4 regions of the Shewanella sp. SM101 genome follow, and region 4 is predicted to be linked to each of the others. Evidence: predicted binding sites of a transcription regulator. Region 4 holds the regulator's gene; each other region holds the start of a gene.
The links. Region 4 encodes LexA, which represses DNA repair genes until DNA is damaged. Its sites were predicted from a motif close to TACTGTATNNNNATACAGTA; they were not measured.

Region 1 (6,571 bases), on a different contig from region 4:
GCTTTTTTTATCACAGCATTGCTTGCAATAGCGGTGCAACTGTTCAATGGGCACATAGAAGTCCTATCGGCTTCGGTCGCCGCATTATTTGCGAGTGCTAAGCTTGCTGCTGAAATTTCCCTTGGGCTGATTGGCGTGCTTTCTCTGTGGATGGGATTGATGCAGGTTGGAGAAAAGGCTGGCGTTGTCGGCGCTATTGCCTTTGTGTTTGAGCCATTACTGCGCCGTTTGATGCCTGAAGTGCCCAAGGGGCATCCGGCCTTTGGCAGTATCACGATGAATTTAACAGCGAATATCTTTGGGTTAGATAATGCTGCCACACCACTTGGTTTAAAGGCGATGCATGATTTACAGAGTTTAAATCCGCTAAAAACCGTGGCGACTAATGCGCAAATCTTATTTTTAGTACTCAATACTTCCTCTGTGACCTTAGTGCCTGTGACGGTATTCCTTTATCGTGCCCAGCAAGGTGCCGCTGCGCCTGCGGATATTTTCTTGCCGATTTTACTGGCTACTTCGGCATCGACATTGGCGGGCTTGCTGGTTGTGGCGTTAGTGCAGCGAATTTCATTATTAAACTCAGTGGTGCTCGGTTATGGCGCCTTGATGCTCTCAGGATTAGTGGCGAGTGGTTTTTATCTGATGACTTTAAGTGCTGAGGCCATTGGCACTGTGTCGACGGCAATGGGCAATGGTATTTTGCTGTTATTGGTATTTACCTTCGTGATTGTTGCGGGCATTCGCAAGGTGGCGGTTTATGATGAGTTTATTGAAGGGGCAAAGGCGGGTTTTGCTCAATCTATCCAGTTGATCCCTTATTTGCTTGCTATGTTATTAGCGATTGGTTTACTGCGTGCATCCGGCGCCTTGGATTATCTGTTGCAGTTGATTGCCACTGGTGTGCGGATATTGGGTTTTGATACGCGTTTTGTCGATGCAATGCCGACCGCACTGATGAAACCTTTTAGTGGCTCAGGCGCCAGAGCTATGATGCTTGAGACAATGGATCACCACGGAGTAGATTCCTTTGCGGGTCGATTAGCGGCGATTTTTCAGGGTAGCACTGAAACCACTTTCTATGTTCTCGCTGTGTATTTTGGTTCTGTGGGTATTCGCCATGGACGCCACGCCTTGGCTTGCGGTTTAACCGCGGATTTTGCGGGGATCAGTGCCGCGATTGCCGTTTGTTATTGGTTCTATGGATAAGGGGGCTAGAGTATTGAGCTACCTAGAATGTCTCAATAACATTGCGAGAAGCTAAAAATAAATCAGGCGCATTATGCGCCTGATTTATTTGTAAGAGCTTTAATATTAGTGCGTTGGTGTAAGTATTTTGATGAAAATAATTACTGGGCTGGTGCCCATTGCTGCCATTCGTTTTCGGCTTTGTGTTGCAATCTTAATACTGTGCCAGTCGCTAAACGATTATCCCCTTGAGTCGTGTCCTTAGTCGCCACATTGATGCCGCCAGCGAGTAAGGTTTCCAGCGAGCCCGCTTCGATTTGGGCACCTGAAAAGAGGCCGACATCGACTTTAATCCCTGAGGCATCCCAGAACTGACTGCTTTGATTCACTAAGTGACTGTACTGTGCCTCGATATGGGCCTGCATCAATACACTATTCCCCTGTGTCGATAGGCTATAACCGTCGATTTGACCGACTTTAATCCCTCGGAAGAAGATAGGTGTGCCGACTTTCATTGAGCCTAGGCTAGTATCTTCTAGAATGAATTTCAGCGCATCTTCGGCAACATTGGCATAGCTGCTGGCAGCGAGGTTGGCAACAAACTGGGTCGCTTTTTGACTACTCTTACCCGGTAAGACTCCTATGTAAGGACCTGTGATCAAGGTTTCTGGCGCTTTGATCCCCGCCAGAGAAATTTGTGCATCCACTAAATGATATTCACAGTCACTGCGGCTGAAATGTTCGGCATATTCCCCGTAGAGATATGCGCTAGCTGTGAGTGTATTGAGATCCGCATTGAGCTTCACCTGCGACACTTCACCCACTTGATGACCTTGATAGCGAATCGCGGCCTTGGCCGTCAGTTTGCTGGAGGCGGGTAATGTGAGGCGAATTGCCTGCGCCTGAGTTAATGCCAACTGCTTGCTCTCATAGAGTTTTAAGTTAGCTGCATTGCTGGCTTTGTCATTACTATCAAGTAATCCCAGACTGATGCTGCCCTTTAATGCTCCTTGAAGCGGCGCGACCGCAACATCAATGCCCGCAAGACTGGCACTGATATCCACGGCGCTGTTACGCCAGAATACTTTTGGCTTTTTCAGCAAGGGTTGAAACTGTTTGTCTATGGCGAGCTTGATAGCGAAGTCTTCGGTTTTGCTTTGCCAGTTCACTGAGTCAACTGTGCCAATTTGCATTTTTTTATAGTAAATCGGTGAGCCTTGGCTGACATCGGCGCCATCTTGACTGATTAACGTTAAATGCACTTGCTGCTGACGATCATAAAAAACTGTCGCGGCATCCACAGAGCTAAAGAGGGTCAGAGCGCTGTTAGCAGCTAAAGGTGTGTCGCTATGACCTTGGATCAAGCTAACTGCACCTTGAGTGAGCGTTGTAAAATCCCTTGCTTTGACTGAGACCCCGTCTAACGATGCGTTTACCGTTAATGCCGACTCAGGCACAAAATAGCTGTCGCTGCGTATTAGACTGGCAAACTCAGGTTGTAGCTCGAGTTGGTATTCCACCGCCGATAAATCTTTGGTTAACTTAACTGTAAGCACGGAACCAATGGGGATTTGCTTGAAGCGAACTTGAGCGCCCGCTGAAATGCCCATGTTTTCGGCTGAGGTTAAGGCCAAGAAACGCTTCTTCGATTGCAGTAAGTCAGGCGCTTTGGCTTGTAAGGCAAAGCTGCTTGGTACCGCGCTTTTGGTGTTGATGCCTGGCAGGAAGTTGATCACGCTACCTGTCAGTAAGCGTTCTGGATTCTTAATGCCTGAGAGGGAAATATCAGCACCTTCAAGCCAAAACACGCCGTCGTTAGTTAACAGTGAACCGTATTGAGGTTCAAATTTAGCCACTGCTGTAACACCATTGGACGTGAGTTGTTTACTTAAAATACTGCCAATGCTCATGCCGCGATAAACGATGCGGGTACCTTTGTCGACACCGTTAGCGTCAGCCATGGTTAGGTTTATTTCTATGCCGCCAAGGGCGGTGGTTTCTGAATCATAAAGCGAAAAAACGTCACCGTTTTTAGCTATGTCTGCTTTATCGTCAGAGCTGAAACTCACGCCGCCAGCCAGAATGGACGCCAAACTCTCTGAACTGACTTTAACCCCAGTTAGTGAAGCATCAATTTTGACGCCAGAAACATTCCAAAAGTGAGAATTTTTCTTCACTAACCGCGCATATTGCTCTTGAATGAAAGCGCTGATAATGACCCTTTGATTGCCATCTAAACGATAGCTGACCACGCTACCCACGGGGATTTGGCGGAAAAATATTGGCGAGCCAACATCGAGCGAACCCAGTTTATCGGAGGTCAATTCGACCATCACACCTTCTGAGCCGATTTGCATCGGCGGCGGTTGGCGTTCTGCTTCAAAAAAGGTCGAGGCATTACCTTTCCCTGGTTGGATGGCAATATAGTTACCCGAAAACAGCGCATCTAAGCCTTCAACACCTGTAATACTTGCTTTAGGTGTGACAAGCCAGAAGAGGGTTTCTTTATTCAAGAAAGGCTTAGCGCGGTAGTCCATCATGACCTTGACGTTCACGCCTTTGAGATCGTCATCTATGCCAATGTCTTTCACTTTACCGACAGTCAAACCTTGGTATTTGACTAAGGTTTTACCCACATCAATCCCTGTGGCGCTCGGAAAGTGAATTTGAATTTCAACTCCCGATTCTTTAATGCTCTTAATGCCCAGCCAAGCACCTAATGCCAACGCGACAATAGGAAGGAGCCAAATGGGCGAAAAGAGTTTTTTCTTTACAACTTTCGGCGATTCAATTTGTGTCATCTTGAGGTTCCAATCGATCCCAGAGTAAACGAGTGTCTAAAACTTTTGCGGCTAACTGAGTTAACAGAATCACCAAGGCAAATGCGGTAGCCGCAGGCGCTGGTTTCGCGTCGAGTAATTGTCCCATGTTCACTAATGCCACTGTGATTGAGATGACAAATAAATCGAGCATTGACCAGCGGCCAATCCATTCGATGATGTGAAAACCCACCATCAATTTCTTTTTTGAAATCGGGATATCAAAGCTGATCGCACACAGATAAATGGATAAGCCGATGATTTTAATCCATGGTACTAAAATACTGGCGGTAAACACTATGATGGCAATAGGCAGCATATCTGAATGCACTAAATGTAAAATGCCCGAAAAAATCGTGTCGTGCCGCACTTGGCCTTGGTTGGTCAGCATAGTGATAGGGTAAATGTTGGCTGGCACCAGTAAGATGGCAGCGGTAATCAACAAAGCCCAACTTTTTTGCAGGCTGGAATAGTCTCTGACTTGCAACTCAGTTTCACAGCGCTGACAGTGCGTGAGTTCACTGCTGTTGAGTTGGCGACACACTTTACAGAGACATAGGCCGATATCTTTACCTTGTTGTTTCATATCAGCTATGACCTTCCAATAACGTCCACATATGTTCTAAGTCGTATTCTCTTTGTAGAAACAAGGTCACGAGAAACAGCATAGTGAAGCAAAATGTGCCCATACCAAAATAAATGTCCGAAAAATCAGATAGCTGAAATGATGAAACTAAGAAGCTGATCACATAAATTTCCAGCATAGTGAGCTGCGATAAGACGCCATGAAATTTTAACAACTGCTTCAATGAGTTACGCCAAAAAAGGCTACTCAATCCCCATTTCACAATTAAAATCTGTGTCAATATCGATAACAGTAATAAGCCTGGACCTATCACAGCTGCGGCAAGTACGGCGACACCTACAACCCAATAGCCTTGGTCAAATACTGCAAATGCCCCTTGGAAAACCGTGGTAGTACGAATACTGCCGAAAAAGTGGATCTCGAGTACGGGTAAAAAATTAGCAGGGAAATAAAACACTAATGCCGAAATACATAGGGCTAACATACCATTCACAGAGCAGTATGGCGTGTCATAAAGTGCAGTGCTGCAACGAGGACAGATTGCTCTAACGCCGCTAGGCAAGGCACGTTTGCGGACTGCTAAATCGCAGGAGCGGCATAGGGTTACTGAATTTTCTGCTGCGTTTTCATGCATATAAAAATATATATTAGCCTAATAGGAGTAATAACAGCGAGAACGGTGCAAAGTGTCGTGCTAGTTAGCTGTTCAGCCACGTCTAGCGCTTTTATAATCTTGGCAACGAAAGTACGCTAATAATATCAGATTAATCAGAACACTTGCATCACAAGTTCAATCTATGTCACTCTAGTTACTGTATATAAAAACAGTGCGAGGGCAGTCATGGCAGTAATAACACAGTTTGTCGTGGTCAGAGAAGGGGTTGAAAAGATGACATTCACATCTAAGAAGGAGGCTGATGCCTACGATAAGATGCTCGATATCGCCGATAACCTTATCCCCTTCATTCAAAAAGCTGATTTGGGTATAGATGAAAGTGTGGGCGAAAAGCTCGCATTCTATTTTGCTAACAATAAAGATGAGCTGACGAACTTGCTTAAAGGCGCCGTTCAGGTTAATAGTACGCCAACGAATCCGCCTGCAGCGAAAAAAGCGGCTAAAAAGACCGAAGCAGCAGAATAAAATTGTTAGGAAATGTAATGAAATCGAAATTTTATGAGTCACTTAACCGTCAAGCCTTGGCCTTGTTGGAAGGGGAAGACGACCTTGTTGCGGCTATGGCGAATTTTTCAGCCTTGCTCAATGATAATTTAACTGAGCTGAACTGGGTGGGATTCTACGTCATGCGTGGCGAACAACTAGTATTAGGCCCGTTTCAAGGTAAAGTGGCTTGTACACGCATTCCGTTAGGAAAAGGTGTGTGTGGTACAGCAGCATTCACTAATCAAACTCAGCGAGTGGCCGATGTCCATCAATTTGATGGTCATATTGCCTGTGATTCTGCCAGTAATTCTGAAATCGTTGTGCCAGTTCGTGCGCAAGGTAACGTGGTTGCCGTGCTCGATATTGACAGTCCTATCTTCGATCGTTTCGATGAAGAAGACCAAAAGGGGCTGGAATTACTGGTTAAAAGTTTTGAAAACTGCCTATTTGATTAATTTGCGTACAATAACGCATAATTCATAGTCGCAATCGGTGGCGTGCGCCTTATAATATGCGCCTGCACGCATTAAGCTGGTTTGATTGGCATGCAATGAATAAGCTTAGTGTTTTGAGCTGACAAAATTTGTTAAGGTATATTTTTTAACTTTAGTAAACGCGGCTAGGATGCTAATTTGTACGTTGACTCAATATTGAGTTTAACGAAGATAAACGACATGTAAGAAGCTGATATATATCACCTCGAATCGATGTCCCTTTTTGACTGTGGAAGTAATGATGGAATCAACAGAAAAGTTGACCGACACCAATGCAATTTTGGCGTATTTGTATGAAACATTTCCTTTGTGCTTTATTGCTGAA
Region 2 (2,983 bases), on a different contig from region 4:
AGAGACATTATGGTGTTGGCAAAATTCGATATTAGTGCCACTAAACGAGCCGCGTTGTTGAAGTAGCATCTGCCACTGAGTAGTTGTTCTGTATGTTTTCATCACCTGCTCCAAATTTATCATTGAGCAGGTATTTTTAGACAATCAGAACATCGATGCTAGGTGTACTTCGCTAGACGCATACGGACGAGTTGTCCAAAGTCGATCTTGGCGCAGTGGATTTTACCGAATGGGTCGGCTTAATGACCGAATCAGGCATGTTCCCTGAGCCTAGTATGGACGCAACAGGCAAAGATGCCGTGGTCAATAAGGACATGAGGGACAGCGCCGATAAGCGAATTGAGGGAGTATTAGGAGTCGATACTGGCGTTAAAGTGCGAGAAGCATTTAAGAATGCGTCCCCTGCCACGAACTTAGACTGTTCAGGCTTCCCAAGGCCACCATCCTGCCCGTTATAGAGTGAACGCTGGCCGCGATAGAAAAGGTATCGCGGCCATTAACACTAGATAGCTTGCGGTTTTAGTAACAGGTGAATATCTTTACTGTTTAAGTCTATGACTTGTTGGTAATTAGCTCTCAACTTATCAGCTTCCAAACAGTGCTTTGTGCTTGAAGGGATTTTAGGTGGTACATAAAGAAATGAAGGGTATTCAGAGGTGATCTTAATGAGCCTGTCAAATAATGGTAATTCAGCACAATAGCTGAGATCTGATGATACAACGACATAATTTCCTGTTGGAAATTCTCGATTAAACAATTTAGCGGCTTGCTCGCTGCTCAGAGACGAAATAGGGGAATTTACTGATCCCATTAACATACCCCAATCTCCGTATTTTTTACTTGTTGCTAAATAACCATCATATCCAACAACCTGTAACCGCAAAAACTTTTTACTGCCAAAAGATTCCTCTTGCAACCGATAATTAGTGCCAATATTTTTACCTAAATAATCCCCTAAAACCTGTGAATGAGTAGCTAGCTGCTCAACTGGTATAACTTGGATAAGACTAAAAATTGGATATGGGTCTTTGTTTTTACTTGCTAGAATCGACAACCCCGCATTAAGCATTCCACCTGATAAGCCACTGCCGCCCAACATCCCAATGCCTGCTGCGCCAGAAGCCATATTTAACGCCATAACAGAGCTGTCAGCACCGTTAATTTTTTTCCATTCTTCATCGGTTAACGTCTTGTCGCTCGCATTCATAGCGGTGCCACTGAGCTTGAGTAATTGCAATGCAAAGGAATCACCCGCTTGAATGCCGACCTCATCTAATTTCTTAGGCTCAACGGTTTTAGGTGTAGAAGCACAGCCTCCGAGTAAAGCAGTAGCGACTAAAGCGGTTAACGCGAAGGTTGATGTTTTTGTTTTCATTATGTTTACTCGTTTAAATTAATTGGAATCATATTAACACGAGTCTATAGGCGAGCAAATTTTGTGAATTTTATATGAATCCGATTATTTTCGGTTTTCCGTCACACATCGAAAACAGTCTGGAACCGGTAGCATGAGAGAAATTTAAGATTTTTATTTTTTACTGCTATTATTACTGATTATTTATACAGTAGTTATTTGCAATGAAACTTATCACATGCAATGCGAGTGCGGGAATTTCGGGGTTTCCAAGCCCTGCGGCTGATTACGTAGAATTACCCTTGAGTCTTGATCAACTGCTGGTAGAGCATCCTAGTTCTACGTGGTTTGGCCGCGCAGCGGGTCGTTCGATGGAGGGGGTAGGCATTTATCATGGCGACATTTTAGTGATAGACCGCGCCGCTCAACGTGGCAACATGGCTATCGTTGTGGCGAATTATAACGGTGAATTTACCGTAAAGCTGCTCGATGAAAAACGCCGTTTACTTGTGTCTATCGATCAACAGCAAAACATGACGTCCGTTGCTATCGATGATGCCGATACATTCTCGGTTGAAGGGGTGATCATCAAGTCAATCCGACTTCATGAGCATTCAAATCTGCTAGAAAGATATCTGAGTCAACCATGTTCGGACTAATTGATGCCAACTCCTTTTATGTGTCGTGCGAAATGGTCTTTAGGCCCGACTTGCGCGAACTTCCTGCGATTGTGCTCAGCAACAACGACGGTTGTTGCGTGGCAATAAATCGAGCGGCCAAGATCGTTGGCGTGAAAAAATTTGTCCCTTACTTTGAGCAGCAACATCTATGCAGACAACATAATGTGCAGGTGTTTTCATCTAATTATGAACTTACAGTTGGGAATTTTTTTAGATGCCACATGTTGGAATTTTTCATGATAAATAAATTAGACGAAGAGAAGATAGGTAGTTACAGTTTTACTGTTTGTCTGGATATCTTGAAAAAGTAGATGGATGAACGCGTACCCCTTGAGCAAGGCTTATCAGTGTGAATAACGGATGATTTAGGTGTTAATATGATTGAGCAGAATAAGTCGTTTCCAGATGACTTCGGTTTTGACTACTGTCTTATATGGATTAATAGTGATAAATATCCCTCATTTATCAGTAAGCCACACCCTGACAGTGGCGAAATCATCCATGACGTTAGGGATAACTCAAAACCGTTTGCTCATGAACTTCCAATTTTAATAGACCTCGATGGCATCAATGTGGTGCCGGTTAATCTATATCTTCACTCTTTGTTGGCAGACCCTGATATATCCTCAGATAAAACAATTCAATCTCATGCAGTTGCGCTATTGAGCTTCTATCGGTGGCTGAATACGGAAATCCCCGAACATACTCACCCAAGGACAGGACTGCTGGTTGATAAAAAATGTCCGTTAACAATATATGACTGCACCGACAAGGTAGAGGAAAGTCCAATCGTGAGATATCGAGACTATTTACTGGAAAACCTTTATACCAGTGTAGTGGCACACTGAATTTGGCCACCTAATAAGAAATGTTATGATCTCATTCATAGCGAATTTAGGTGACAAAATGAATAAAAGTAAACGTGCACGATATAGCGCAGCGATTAAGC
Region 3 (6,571 bases), on a different contig from region 4:
CAACATTTGTTCCAAATTGGTCTTTAAGTTTTTAATATCATTGAATACTGCTTGCAAAAAGCGTTTCATGCGGTCAATTGCTTTAGTTTTACCACCTTTAAAGAGATCGACCAATTCGACTTTTAGATGCTTAATCGCTGACGCGATTAGTCCCTCAATAGCTGATGCTACAGCTTGTTCACTTACTTCTTTAGCTGCCCCTGCAACCAATTCGCCATCCGAATTGAGCCCCTCTTTCATCTTTTTTGCTTCAATATTAGAGCGAGTACCTTGGTTATTCTTTAACTCTTCTTTGCTATTGATCAGCTCGTCTTTATGATTTGCAATTAAATTAGCCTCAATCGCTGCTGCTGTTTCTTTTGTGTCGGTATGAAGTACTTTAACAGTACACCCCTCTTCAAACTGGGCTGCAAGCTTATACTGTTCACCATTTTTAGCTTTTTGCTTATTTTCATTTAGATGCCCAGCACTCCAGCGTTTTTTCACTTTTTCAGCATCACCAACATAAACCGGCGAACCATGTTTATCATAAACAACGTAGACACCGGGACCATCATATGCTGAGTCTAGCCCCCTTGCCACACCACCAGACACTGTAAACTCGCTATCAAATTTAATCGTTGAAAGAGAGCTAACCCCATGGCTGAATGACTTTGTGATAACCTCTTTCCAATCGGAAGTTCTACCAGCTATATCTATAGCACTCGATGTATTCGAGGCACTTAAAATATCAGTTAGTTCTGATTTGAAATCTACAGAATTGGCATCAGGTCGGGAGTTTTTTCTGTTACGAACACCCACAACTAATTTTCGGGTTACATTATCGATGGCTTTATCAACTATTTTATTGGCAAGTGGGGAAAGGCTTTGCACTTCTGTAGACACGATGAAATCTTCCTTTTCTATTGAACATCCAAGATAAAGTATGCGTTATTGTCAGACACAGGGGGCTTCTTTCGAATATAGTTTCTTGAGTTCTCTTTCGAGAGTTGCAAATGCCACAAAAAATAAACCAAGCCACCCATTTTAAATCAACAACATAATACACTTTCCGTTTGTCTACAATTTGTAAAAGTTAAAATCATTTAAAAAAGCACCACCTATAGCCGCAGGGACAGCATCTAAGACAATAAATTGCGCTAATCCCTTCAAAAATGGTGTATTTCAGACAAGGTTTATCGTCCCATTGTGTTTGGGAGATGCTCTGCAAGGCTTTCGAAATGATATAAGCAGTTGTCAGTTAAAGTGAATGTACTGGCAGCTTGCTGCAAAATGCCGTCGTCGTTTTTCTAAGTGTTCGCAGTAATCGCTCAGTTCTTGCAAGGTTCCTACTGGACCGTGAAATAGTTTGCCAAACTCGGTAGTCTGTTTGAGCCAATTGTCATGGGGGATATTTAATCTAAAAGGCTGGACACCCACAACTCTTTTTGGTTTTTATAAATACACTGAACGCTATTGAGGGATCCATTGTTATATTTATCGACAGGTATACTCGGGAATTAACGAGATTAAGTACTTGTATAGAAGTGACCGTTGGCGGCAAGGTCGCTCATTCACATCCATGTGATCGCGACATTCGTACATCCTTTTACATCAGATGCAGCCGTCGAGCCCTCAGGGATGAGTTTATGGCGTGTCACTGGAATGCAAGTACTTAATCTTTTAGCGGATCTGCAAAGAGGTAGCGAGAGATCGGGCGGACATGACTTCTAGAGTGAAAGTAACCTCATCACATTAGCTTTTCTATGGACACAGCTTTATTCGCCTTACTTGCATTTTTAACTTTGAAACAAGCTTTGGGGCAGATTTGAGCCAGCCTAGGGGAACCAGTTTGCACGCCATTGATTAACTCGACTATTCGGGGTTAACCTTACCTTCAGTTACAAGCTCATCGCAACGTAACCTAGCTATAGCTTTACGTTCTCCCCTGTCTTTAATAGCGGTGAACTGGGAATACATGGCATCAACACAACCGTCGTATGTTTTCAAACTATCGTCAATAAATAACGACCATGCGACATATCCTATTATCGCGGTGAGAATAATTTTCTTCACCATAATTCCAACCTGTAATTAGCTGTGTTTGACCAATGTCTACTCTTTGAGAGATGTTCCCTCGACACCAGATATTGAAACACATTAATGGTATGAGGAAAAGTAAGTCAAATGAAGTTCTACTGAACTAAGTGTGCAATCGCCCTTAACATTAAAAGGGGCAAAGGCACGTTAACCCGATTTGGACAGATGCGAGATTACACTGAGTTTTGCCGTGCTTTAGCCTTCTTTTGATTGGCGATGATCCAGTTAAATACATCTTGCTTATTTGCTGGGCTGTAGTAGCTAAGATGGGGAACCGCCGCAACAAATGTATGTACACCATTGATGTCACAGTGGAATCCACGACAATTCCACTGTCCATGCAAAGATGGTTGAGGTGGTACTTCATCCCCTTTCAAAAATAAGGCTTTCAAAAACGCATAGGCAGAAATTTTATCGATGCCATAAGTAAGAATTAAACTTGGCTGAATGATTTTCAAAACTGCCTCATGTACAGGCCAACACAACCCAGCCAATCCAAAACACAAATCAGCAGCACTACGTGATGTTTTGAATATGATGTTGGATGCACACACCGTTCTTGGATCATCAATATCAATCCCTTTCAATAACTCAATAACACGTTTCTGAAGAGGCGCACCACACTTAGGATACTTAGATTGCCCGTTTTCCCAACTCTCATCATAGAAAGAGTTTTCATTTCGTTTCAGCATACGCTGAAGATGACTTCGAATCGTGTATGGTACGCCTGTATCTGGATTCGTTTGCCCACTACCACCTGGGTTTAAACCCAACAAGTAAACATCACCTTTTCTTAACGTTTCATGGGAGCTATAAACTACTTCCCCAATGTCGTCCAAGATGTGTTTGAGTGTGTTCTCAGCGAAGATTGGGAGTTGTTCTTTTTCAACCATGTTAGGCACTTCCTAATTAATATTCACTAGTGTCAAAGACACTTTGTGCCATAACAAAAAGTAGATCAACTAGCATGTGTCACAATGTGTGTTTCTTGTTGCTCTAAAGTCACATTAAGGAATAAACCTGTAAATCCATCTACTGCCAGATATCAACACTTTATCTCGGGCAGACAATGCCACTTGGTTGTGTATTGTGGGGTGAGCAACTCGCGGCGCATGGCCCATTTTTGCTCGATACCTTGGGCAGCAATGAATAAAGTGTCTGTGCCGTAACGTTGATTGATGCAATCAAGAGTCTTCATTAACGCGGGCTTGGCTTTTGAGACATTGAATAAATCTAACTGGCCATGCTGGGTACTGACCAAATCGATCAGGCCTACACCGACTTTATAATAACGTACGCCTGCACGGAAAAGTTGAGATGCTGCTTGTGTCATACCTTGAGTGAGTTCAATGCTGCAATCGGTGGCACAAGCAAAGTGCACTAAGGTTTTAAAGCCTGTAGGGCGTTCATCGTAGGGGGAGTTGCTGGCAAACAACAACATGGTTTTACAGCTAGAACCTTGCTTACGCGCTTTCGCTGCGGCAATCGCCACATGTTTACTTAAGGCTTGCAGTAAATCCTCATACTCGGTAATACGCTCGCCCACACTACGAGTCGAGAATATTTGCTTCTTATCCGCCCTCGCCTCGTCCCACACTTTGCACGCTTGCCCATTGAGTTCACGCACAGTGCGTTCTATTTCAATACTAAATTGCTTTCGCGCTAAACCTGCAGGGATTTTGGCTAAGTCATAGGCGGTTTTTACGTTCATCAATTCAAGTTTTTTGCTTATCCTGCGCCCAATGCCCCAGACGTCATTCACATTCATTGATTGTAAAATTGAAATCCGGTCTTGTTCATTATCGATAACACACACCCCCTGATAGCCAGGTAACTTCTTTGCCGCGTGATTGGCCGCTTTAGCCAGTGTGAGTGTTGAGCCGATACCGACACAAACCGGTAAACGTGTCTCTTTCCAAACCGCTTTTCGAATCAACTGGCCTTGGGTTTGTAAGCACTTAATGGCGGGGTAACAATTTTTAAAGGAGAGAAAGCTTTCATCAATCGAATAGACATGCTGCTCTGGTGCAAATCGGCCAATGATATTCATCATCTTTGCAGATAAATCGGCATAGAGCTCATAGTTACTTGAACAAACAATGACACCTAATTTCGTGCACAGGTCTTTGACTTGAAAGTATGGTGCAAACTTAGGAACGCCCCGTTCTTTCGCTTGCTTGTTTGCCGCTACAATGCAGCCATCATTGTTGCTCAACACAATCATTGGCTTACCACGCCAATCAGGTCTAAAAACCTGCTCGGCGCTGCAATAGAAACTGTTGGCGTCTACCAAGGCAAACATCAGATGTCCGCTAATAATGGACTTTGGCGATGACAACGAATTGAACGAATAACAACACCTTCAATCGTAAAATTATCGTAGTCGTGAATAGGCTGAGGTTGGTGCTGTTCATTCGATGACAGCAGCATGCGATGCGTTTTATCAAGGATTTTACATACAAATTCACCGTTGAAATTGGCAACAATCACATCACCATGACGCGCGGTTTCCTGGCGGTCAACAATCAGTAAATCGCCATAAAAAATGCCCACGCCCTGCATTGAGTCACCTTTTGCGACACCAATAAAAGTCGCGCTGGGATGCACAACTAACAGCTCATCAAGGCTGAGACCCAGCTGACTATATTCAGCTGCAGGGCTTTCGAAGCCAGTAATACCGGCACTGGCATAGATGGAGATAATACGCATAGTCAACACCACTGTTTTTATATACAGTGATTATAGGCGTTGTTAGGTAACTGGCAAGAATTATTGTGATGTTTCGATGTAACACCATTGGTTCTTTTCTTTATCAAACCCCACGTCATAATTCACCGCGGTGGAGGCGTTTTTAGTTGAGTTTTTCTATAGATCTACACTTGGGGAATCCAGAGCAACCCCAAAATTGTTTCCCATTATTCTCACCACGCTTAGTTTCACGCAGAACCATTTCTGAACCACAACGCGAACATAGCTTTACTGGCTCTTTTGATGCGACCAGCTCTTTAATATGCTTTCGATGCTTAAAGTCTGTAACAACACCTCTTTTAAGTTTAGTATTATTTATAATATCAATGAGTTGAATGTACTCTGCATCCGAAAAAACAGGTTGATCGATCTGCTTGATGTAGTTTAAACAGCCTCGTGCATAGGTGACATTTTCAGGCATATCCGTTTTGAACGTACTGTCACCAATGAATACTATTATTGAGTGCATTTTTGATGGGTCTATGTTTAACAATGATTCCAGCGTTTTAACATGCTTGTAATTCTGATGAAGGGGATTCTGAAACTTAGAAGAGTGACGATAGATTTTCTGAGTCCACTGTTTTTGATTTTTTGAACCAAAAATCCAACCTTTCATGTTCTTAGTTTCGATCACGAAAACACCAAACTTAGATACTACAATATGATCGATTTGGGTCGTACCATCTTCAGTTAGCAAGGTAACGTCTTTTACCAACGTATAATCTAACGTTGGCAACTGTGCCAGTAGTTTGTTTACCAGAAATTCACCGAACACACCTTTAAACCACCGACTCTTAAAAAGCGAGATGATGAATAATAAAGGTATTAAATACCAAACTTGAACTAAAGCTTCCGACAGTAATCCGAATATATCCACGGAATTTCCTTATTCAACTAACGCCCGCCACAGGGGAGACTAGATACCTCCTGCGGCCCGATTAGCTGCTTTTATTTATGTGTTAGCTGCATAATACAACCTGCCTTCCTTATAAAGGGCTTATGGTTGATGTATTAACTCAGCCTTTGCCCAAACAAGCGATTCCTCGATTACCCTCAGAAACTCTTTGCCATTAAATCCCAATGGATACAAAGAATAAGGCTCTGAAGATAAATGAACAGGTTTAACTGATGCCATAGACAATGTAATTTCTTTCTCTTGATTACATAAATAATGAGCATTGTCAGCCAATGCAATCAAAAGCTCTTCAACGCTTACTTTCATAAAACCAGCGAAATAGTCATGATCAAACTCGAGTGAAGTATCAGCAATCAAACCTTTAACTTTTGGTGTTTCAACCGTTAAACCTAAAATTTGTCTAAGTTCTTTATTTATGCCAAGATTATCCTCAAACGCTTCAACTTTTTTCCTTACCTGTATACCAGCTTTACGTAATGTACGATCCCGGTAATGAAATATCTCAGAGTGAGTTGTACGGTAGTATGTTGATTTCACTTCAATGATAAAGACAATATTATCTATGACACAAATTAAATCAATCTCACCTGCTTCAATCCCACTTGGAGTACTTGCAGTATAATTTCGTATCACATTGAAGCCACGGCCTTCGAATGCATCACCTAACTGATTTTCTATTCTTGTTGTTTCGTCTTTTAATGAACTGCGCAGATTGGCAAAACGTCGAAGATTATTCACTGCACTCAGCGAACCATACTGTGTAGACATCAACCAAGGAAGTTGAACACAATGACTGCCGATTTTAAAAACTGGTTTTTCGTAAAGTGG
Region 4 (6,571 bases):
GGACGGCAAGATCATGATGTAAACTTCAGGGTGGCCGAAGAACCAGAAAATATGCTGGAACATCACAGGATCGCCGCCGCCAGCCGCATCGAAGAAACTCGTGCCGAAAAACTTATCGGTCAGCACCATAGTCACTGCGCCAGCGAGTACGGGCATAACCGCAATCAGTAGGAATGCCGTGATAAGCCAAGTCCAGACAAACAATGGTAACTTCATCCATGTCATGCCTGGCGCGCGTAAATTCACTATGGTCACAATCACGTTGATTGCGCCCATGATCGAACTAATCCCCATGATGTGAATAGAAAATACAAAGAGCGCCGTGCTGTCTGGGCTATACGTTGTTGATAGTGGTGCGTAGAAGGTCCAACCAAAGTTAGGTCCGCCACCTTCCATAAATAGCGAACTGAGAAGAATAGTAAAGGCGAAGGGGAGTATCCAAAAACTCCAGTTATTCATCCGTGGCAGCGCCATATCGGGCGCCCCTATCATCATAGGGATCAGCCAGTTAGCGAGCCCTGTAAAGGCTGGCATTACCGCACCGAATACCATGATCAGCCCATGAACAGTTGTCATTTGGTTGAAAAAGTTGGGCTCGACCAATTGTAATCCAGGTTGAAAGAGTTCAGCGCGGATCACCATGGCCATAGCGCCACCGGTTAAGAACATAATGAAGCTGAACCATAAATACAAAGTACCTATGTCTTTATGGTTGGTGGTCAGCAGCCAGCGCATGATGCCCTTTGGCGCACCATGATGATGGTCATCATGGGCTGCGGTTTGATCTTGAGTCGTTGTGCTCATCATTATCCCCTACTGTCCATGACTTGCGATATCAGCAGGTTGCACTGTATCGCCGGTATTGTTGCCCCAAGCATTGCGTTCATAGGTAATGACTGCTGCAAGTTGCTGTGGGCTAAGCTGTTTGCCAAATGCCTGCATAGCCGTGCCCGTTTTGCCGTGCATCACAATATCGATGTGATTGGCGACTGGTCCAATGGCGATAGCACTACCCACTAGCGCGGGGAAGGCGGGTGGTATTCCTGCACCTGTCACTTGATGGCAGGCAGCGCAGAAGGTCGCGTAGACAGTTTCACCTTCGGCCATGAGGGCGTCATGGCTGAGTGTGGGGAGGCTTGCGGGATCGATTGCAGCTGAGACGTCTGCAGGTGCGGGTGTCGGAGTTGTACTGCTTGGTACCGCGGCGGATGTTTGTGCAGAATTGCCGTTCATGTACTCGTTGACGTCTTTGGCTTGCACTGCATCGCCAGTATTATTGCCCCAAGCATTACGCTCGTAGGTAGTCACTGCCGCGATTTCTTGTGCAGTCAATTGCTTACTAAACGCTTGCATGGCTGTACCCGTTTTACCGTTGAGCACAATTTCAAGGTGGCCGCTGATCGGTCCCGTTGCTATCGGGCTACCTTTAAGGTGCGGAAATACGCCTTGCAACCCTTCGCCATTGGGCTGGTGGCAGGCTGCGCAGTGCCCGAGGTAAACTTGTTCACCTTGAGTCATCAACTCTTCTTTACTTAGGGTTTGTGATAAAGCGGCTTGAGCGGCTTCAGCCGCAGCACCTGCGGCTTGTTTCTGCTCTGTTACCCAAGCCTCAAACTCGGCTTCAGGTAACGCTTGTACTACGATAGGCATAAAACCATGGTCTTTTCCGCAAAGTTCGGCGCATTGACCGCGGTAAATGCCGGGTTTGTCGATGCGAGTCCAAGCTTCATTGATAAATCCAGGGTTGGCATCTTTCTTAATTGCAAAGGCGGGTACCCACCAAGAATGGATGACATCCTCTGAAGTCATCAGAAAGCGGATTTTGCGGTTTATCGGTAGAACGAGCGGTTTATCGACTTCCAATAGATAGTTTTCACCCTTGGTTTCGGTGCCTTCGATTTGTGCTCTGGGTGTTGTCAGTATGCTATAAAAATCAATATCTTGATCGAAATAGCTGTAATGCCATTTCCATTGGGAACCCGTGACTTTTACGGTGAGATCGGCGTTACTGGGATCTTCCATTGCGATTAAAGTTTTTGTCGCTGGAATCGCCATTAAGATCAAAATGATAAATGGCAGAATCGTCCAAGCGATTTCAACTTTAGTGCTTTCGTGAAAGTGGGACGCGACAGCGCCTTTGGATTTTCTGTGGTTGATCATGGCGTAAATCATGACGCCAAAGACCACTAGGCCTATTGCGCAGCAGATATACAAGATGGTCATGTGCAAGTGATAAACCTTGCCACTGATCTCGGTCACGCCAGGGGTCATGTTGAACCGCATGTCCGCGGCGGTCAACGGTGGTGCGAAAAGCACCACGAGTAAACAATACAACAATTGCTTCACAAGACTTCTCCTCTGCCAATTGCGAATAGCAACTACAAAGAAGAGCAACACAGTAAGTCTCAACTCTATGCAAACTCTTCAGTTCCCAAAAAAGCTTTTTTGACTTCAACGTGCGTTGGCGGCTGTTACTTTTAATCAAGTATTGTTACTGCTGGTAATTAGCCACGCTGGCACATACTGCTGAAATAAATCTGTTCTCTATTTTTAGTGGCGCTTCGAGTTCGATAAATACTCGATTCATTGACCACGGAAGGTGATATATCACCACCGACTTAACCAACCATACTTGCTGTTTAAATATTGATCAAGATCACTTATTTATCTAATTATCTGAAAAATTGCCAAAAAAAAGCCTCACATTCATAGGTGAGGCGGCTTTCAAGGTAAAAAATTAAATGAATATTTAATGTACAGCGCTAAAAAAAGATTGCTGACCGAAGAGATTGCCTTGCTCAATGCGTACGTCGGCATGTAAGTGACTGTTTACGTCTTCAAGCACTATACCCATAGCTCGGGCACTTTTAGCCACGATTTGTAGGCGTCGATTATCCCGCGCATCTAATGATTGAGTCCAAGTAATGACTGCACTGGACGTACCACTTGTTAGGGCTTTTTCCATCGCCCACAGGGTTTCGACTTCATCTTTAGCATGTACCAGCAAAACTCTATCCATACGCACACCTGCGCTAGCGAGTGTTTGCTTGTAGCCAATACTTGGAGGGTTGATGAGCACTAACCAACGGCCCTGTTGGCTTAACTGAGCGAGTTGTGCACTCAGATGAATTAATTCTTGGCGACCTTGAGTCTTGGTTGGCATACAGGCGATAGGCGCATGGTGCCAGTCATAGTCGGCATCACGGACTTCATCGAGCCACAAGCCCGGATGGCGGGGGGCATTGCCAAGTAGTTTATTCATAGCCAATCTCCATTACGGATCACACCGACGGCGAGTCCTTCAATTGTTAAACTTTGGAAGCCTAAATCCACTTTAATCGGGGAGTAATCTTCATTTTCGGCATGTAGATAGACCACATTACCTTTTTTTTCGAAACGTTTAACAGTGACATCGTCATCGACTCTAGCGACAACCACTTGACCATTTCTAGCTTGTTCTACTTTATGAACTGCCAGCAAATCACCTTCGAGAATGCCGATATTTTTCATGCTGTCGCCTTTTACTCGCAGTAAAAAATCGGCGGCGGGATGGAACATGCTTGGGTCGACTTGGTAGTACTGTTCAACATGTTCTTGGGCGAGGATAGGTTCACCCGCGGCCACTTGGCCGATGAGCGGTAAACCTGTTTCAGTCAAATCTTCGATTTCCGCAGGCAGACGAATGCCCCGAGATGTGCCTGGCATGATCTCAATGCAGCCCTTTTTCGCCAACGCTTTAAGGTGTTCTTCAGCCGCATTGGCGCTCTTAAAACCTAAACGGGTTGCGATTTCTGCCCGAGTGGGTGGCATGCCAGTATCGGCAATATTTCGTTTAATTAGCTCTAAAATTTCAGCTTGGCGTGGCGTCAAAGGTCTCATGGTGTTTCCTGTTTTTCTATACAGTTACTGTTAGTATATACAGTATTATTTGCAGCGCAAGTATTAACCACTTTTTAGCTATGTTGGAGAGAATTAGCGAATATTGCCCATAGTCTGGTATTCTATCGGGCTAGTAAACGCACTTAATTGCATAAGAATAATGCCTAAACACGACTCTCTTTGGTTGAAATCATTACGTTGGATCCAAAAACACTTAGTGCACACTATTGTGGTGCCTCAGGATCCCTTTGCCGATCTGAATCTGGATGCTTCCAGACCCCTTGTTTATGTGATGAAAACAGAATCCCTCAGTGACATAGCTGCTTTGAGCGAAATAACGGCTAAGTTAGGTTTACCAAGCCCTTATGAGCCTCTAGTGGCTAATGGTGTGACTGCGCCTCGGGTTGTCTGTCTTCAAGGACGTAAGCCACTGTTTGGCGAGCGTGCTGGTAATGAGCCTTTCCTCGAATGCTTTATGCGTTTGTTAGCCGTGCATAAGGAACGTCCTGAATTGGATATTCAACTGGTGCCCGTGAGCTTGTATTGGGGTCGCACGCCAGGGAAAGAAGACGACACTATGAAGGCGGCCGTATTTGAGCGGGAAAACCCGACTTGGTTGCGCAAGTGCTTGATGATTCTGTTCTTAGGTCGACATAACTTCGTGCAGTTTTCGAATGCCGTATCCCTGCGTTACATGGCTGACGAACATGGCACCGACATGGGGATTGCCCATAAGTTAGCACGGGTTGCGCGCGTGCATTTCCGTCGTCAACGTAAGGTAATGACAGGGCCTGTGCTGCCAAACCGCCAAGCACTGTTTCATTCGTTACTCAAATCTGAGTCGCTGCGCAAAGCGATTCAAGAAGAAGCCGCCAGTAAAAAGATTTCTGAGACCCAAGCGCGCGAGACGGCTATTGAGTATCTCGATGAAATCGCTGCCGATTACTCAGACAGTTTAGTGCGTATTGCCGAGCGTTTTTTAACTTGGCTGTGGAACAAGCTTTACAGCGGGATCAACATTAAAGGCGCCGAGCAAGTTCGGCAGTTACACCACGATGGCCACGAGATTGTTTATGTGCCTTGCCATCGCAGCCACATGGATTACCTGCTGTTATCGTATATTTTGTATTATCAAGGCATGGTTCCGCCGCACATTGCTGCCGGCATTAACCTCAATTTCTGGCCCGCGGGACCTATGTTCCGTCGCGGTGGTGCCTTCTTTATCCGCCGTAGTTTTAATGGCAATAAGCTGTACACCGCAGTATTTCGTGAGTATTTAGATCAGCTGTTTGCTAAAGGTTATTCGGTGGAATACTTCTCCGAAGGTGGCCGTTCACGTACTGGCCGTCTGTTGGCGCCGAAAACTGGCATGATCGCCATGACGATGAACAGTGTGCTGCGCGGTATCGAGCGTCCAGTCACGCTAGTGCCTGTGTATTTAGGCTATGACCATGTGATGGAAGTGGCGACGTATCATAAAGAGTTAAGTGGTAAGAAAAAGAAAAAAGAATCTGTGTGGCAGGTGTTTGGTGCGATTCGCAAACTTGGTAATTTCGGCCAAGGTTATGTGAACTTTGGCGAGCCGATTACTCTGCAAAACTTCTTAAATGAGCGCGCGCCAAACTGGCGTACTGAGTTGGCCGATGATCCTGAGCAAAAACCAAGCTGGTTAACGCCAGCGGTAAACGTGCTGGCGAATCGAGTGATGACGAATATTAACGATGCGGCGGCGGCGAGTTCGGTGACCTTGACGAGTTTAGTGTTGTTGGCCACAGATCAAAATGCCTTAGAGCGCAGTCTGCTGGAACGTCAGCTTGATCTGTATCTGACTCTACTCAAAAAAGTGCCTTACACTACTTATACTTCGGTTGCCGAAGGTGATGGTAAGCATTTAGTGCAGCAAGGTTTAGAGCTGAACAAGTTTGTTGTTTGCGCCGATCCTTTAGGTGAAATTGTGTCTATCGAGACGAGTCAGGCAGTGTCTATGACTTACTATCGTAACAATATCATCCACTTATTTATTGTACCGTCATTAATTGCGAGTTGTTTAACGCATAATGAGCAGATCCCGCGTCAGCAAGTTGTGTCAATCGTTGCCGATTTTTATCCACTGCTGAAAGCCGAACTCTTCATGGGCATTAAGGATGTACCTGCCTATGTCAATCAAGTGCTGGATTTCTTCATTGAACAAGGGTTAGTGGTTGAGACTGATACCTTAACTGTCGTGCCTGAACACACTAGCCAACTATTATTGTTAGCCAGTTCAGTGAGCGAAACTCTGCAACGCTATGCCATTATCTTCAATCTGTTAGCGAACAGACCTAAGATGGAGCGCTCAGAACTTGAGTCTGAGAGTCATCTACTTGCCCAGCGTTTAGGCGCTTTGCATGGCATTACTGCGCCAGAGTTCTACGATAAGAAACTTTACGGCACCTTGAGCGTTAAGCTCAAAGAATTGGGATATCTAGCGGATAACCAAGATAAGTCCAATATCAATCGCATACGAGATCAAGCCAATAGCTTATTACGTCCGTCAGTGAAACAAACGATAGTGGCGAGTGTCACCGCGGAGCATACAGTTTAATGGCAAATCATATGAATGCGGCTAAGCATAAGCCCGCAGGTAAGTCCTTGCTCGGCGGCGCCATGATTATTGCTGGCACGACCGTAGGTGCTGGGATGTTTTCTCTGC

Region 1: the regulator LexA is predicted to act here: its motif matches at 5,401-5,420, upstream of L5M38_RS15215 (YebG family protein).
Region 2: the regulator LexA is predicted to act here: its motif matches at 1,549-1,568, upstream of umuD (translesion error-prone DNA polymerase V autoproteolytic subunit).
Region 3: the regulator LexA is predicted to act here: its motif matches at 4,798-4,817, upstream of L5M38_RS23185 (LexA family protein).

Annotation. Positions count from the first base shown of each region.
Region 1 covers NZ_JAKKRH010000027.1:20,150-26,720, reverse strand. The annotation lists gene L5M38_RS15235 (nucleoside recognition domain-containing protein) at 1-1,206, shown strand, start outside; gene L5M38_RS15230 (PqiB family protein) at 1,347-3,986, opposite strand; gene L5M38_RS15225 (paraquat-inducible protein A) at 3,973-4,590, opposite strand; gene L5M38_RS15220 (paraquat-inducible protein A) at 4,592-5,224, opposite strand; gene L5M38_RS15215 (YebG family protein) at 5,432-5,731, shown strand; gene L5M38_RS15210 (GAF domain-containing protein) at 5,749-6,207, shown strand; gene proQ (RNA chaperone ProQ) at 6,488-6,571, shown strand, end outside.
Region 2 covers NZ_JAKKRH010000102.1:133-3,115, reverse strand. The annotation lists gene L5M38_RS23920 (hypothetical protein) at 192-458, shown strand; gene L5M38_RS23915 (hypothetical protein) at 503-1,375, opposite strand; gene umuD (translesion error-prone DNA polymerase V autoproteolytic subunit) at 1,579-2,013, shown strand; partial or broken gene L5M38_RS23905 (DNA polymerase V subunit UmuC) at 2,001-2,228, shown strand; gene L5M38_RS23900 (hypothetical protein) at 2,412-2,882, shown strand; partial or broken gene L5M38_RS23895 (transposase) at 2,941-2,983, shown strand, end outside.
Region 3 covers NZ_JAKKRH010000081.1:3,074-9,644, reverse strand. The annotation lists gene L5M38_RS23210 (GIY-YIG nuclease family protein) at 1-885, opposite strand, end outside; partial or broken gene L5M38_RS23205 (transposase) at 1,237-1,401, opposite strand; gene L5M38_RS23200 (hypothetical protein) at 1,855-2,058, opposite strand; gene L5M38_RS23195 (uracil-DNA glycosylase family protein) at 2,253-2,972, opposite strand; gene L5M38_RS23190 (Y-family DNA polymerase) at 3,125-4,381, opposite strand; gene L5M38_RS23185 (LexA family protein) at 4,381-4,788, opposite strand; gene L5M38_RS23180 (NERD domain-containing protein) at 4,931-5,704, opposite strand; gene L5M38_RS23175 (nuclease-related domain-containing protein) at 5,825-6,571, opposite strand, start outside.
Region 4 covers NZ_JAKKRH010000017.1:57,349-63,919, forward strand. The annotation lists gene ctaD (cytochrome c oxidase subunit I) at 1-804, opposite strand, end outside; gene coxB (cytochrome c oxidase subunit II) at 814-2,346, opposite strand; gene L5M38_RS11235 (cell division inhibitor SulA) at 2,750-3,262, opposite strand; gene lexA (transcriptional repressor LexA) at 3,259-3,879, opposite strand; gene plsB (glycerol-3-phosphate 1-O-acyltransferase PlsB) at 4,040-6,463, shown strand; gene mtr (tryptophan permease) at 6,463-6,571, shown strand, end outside.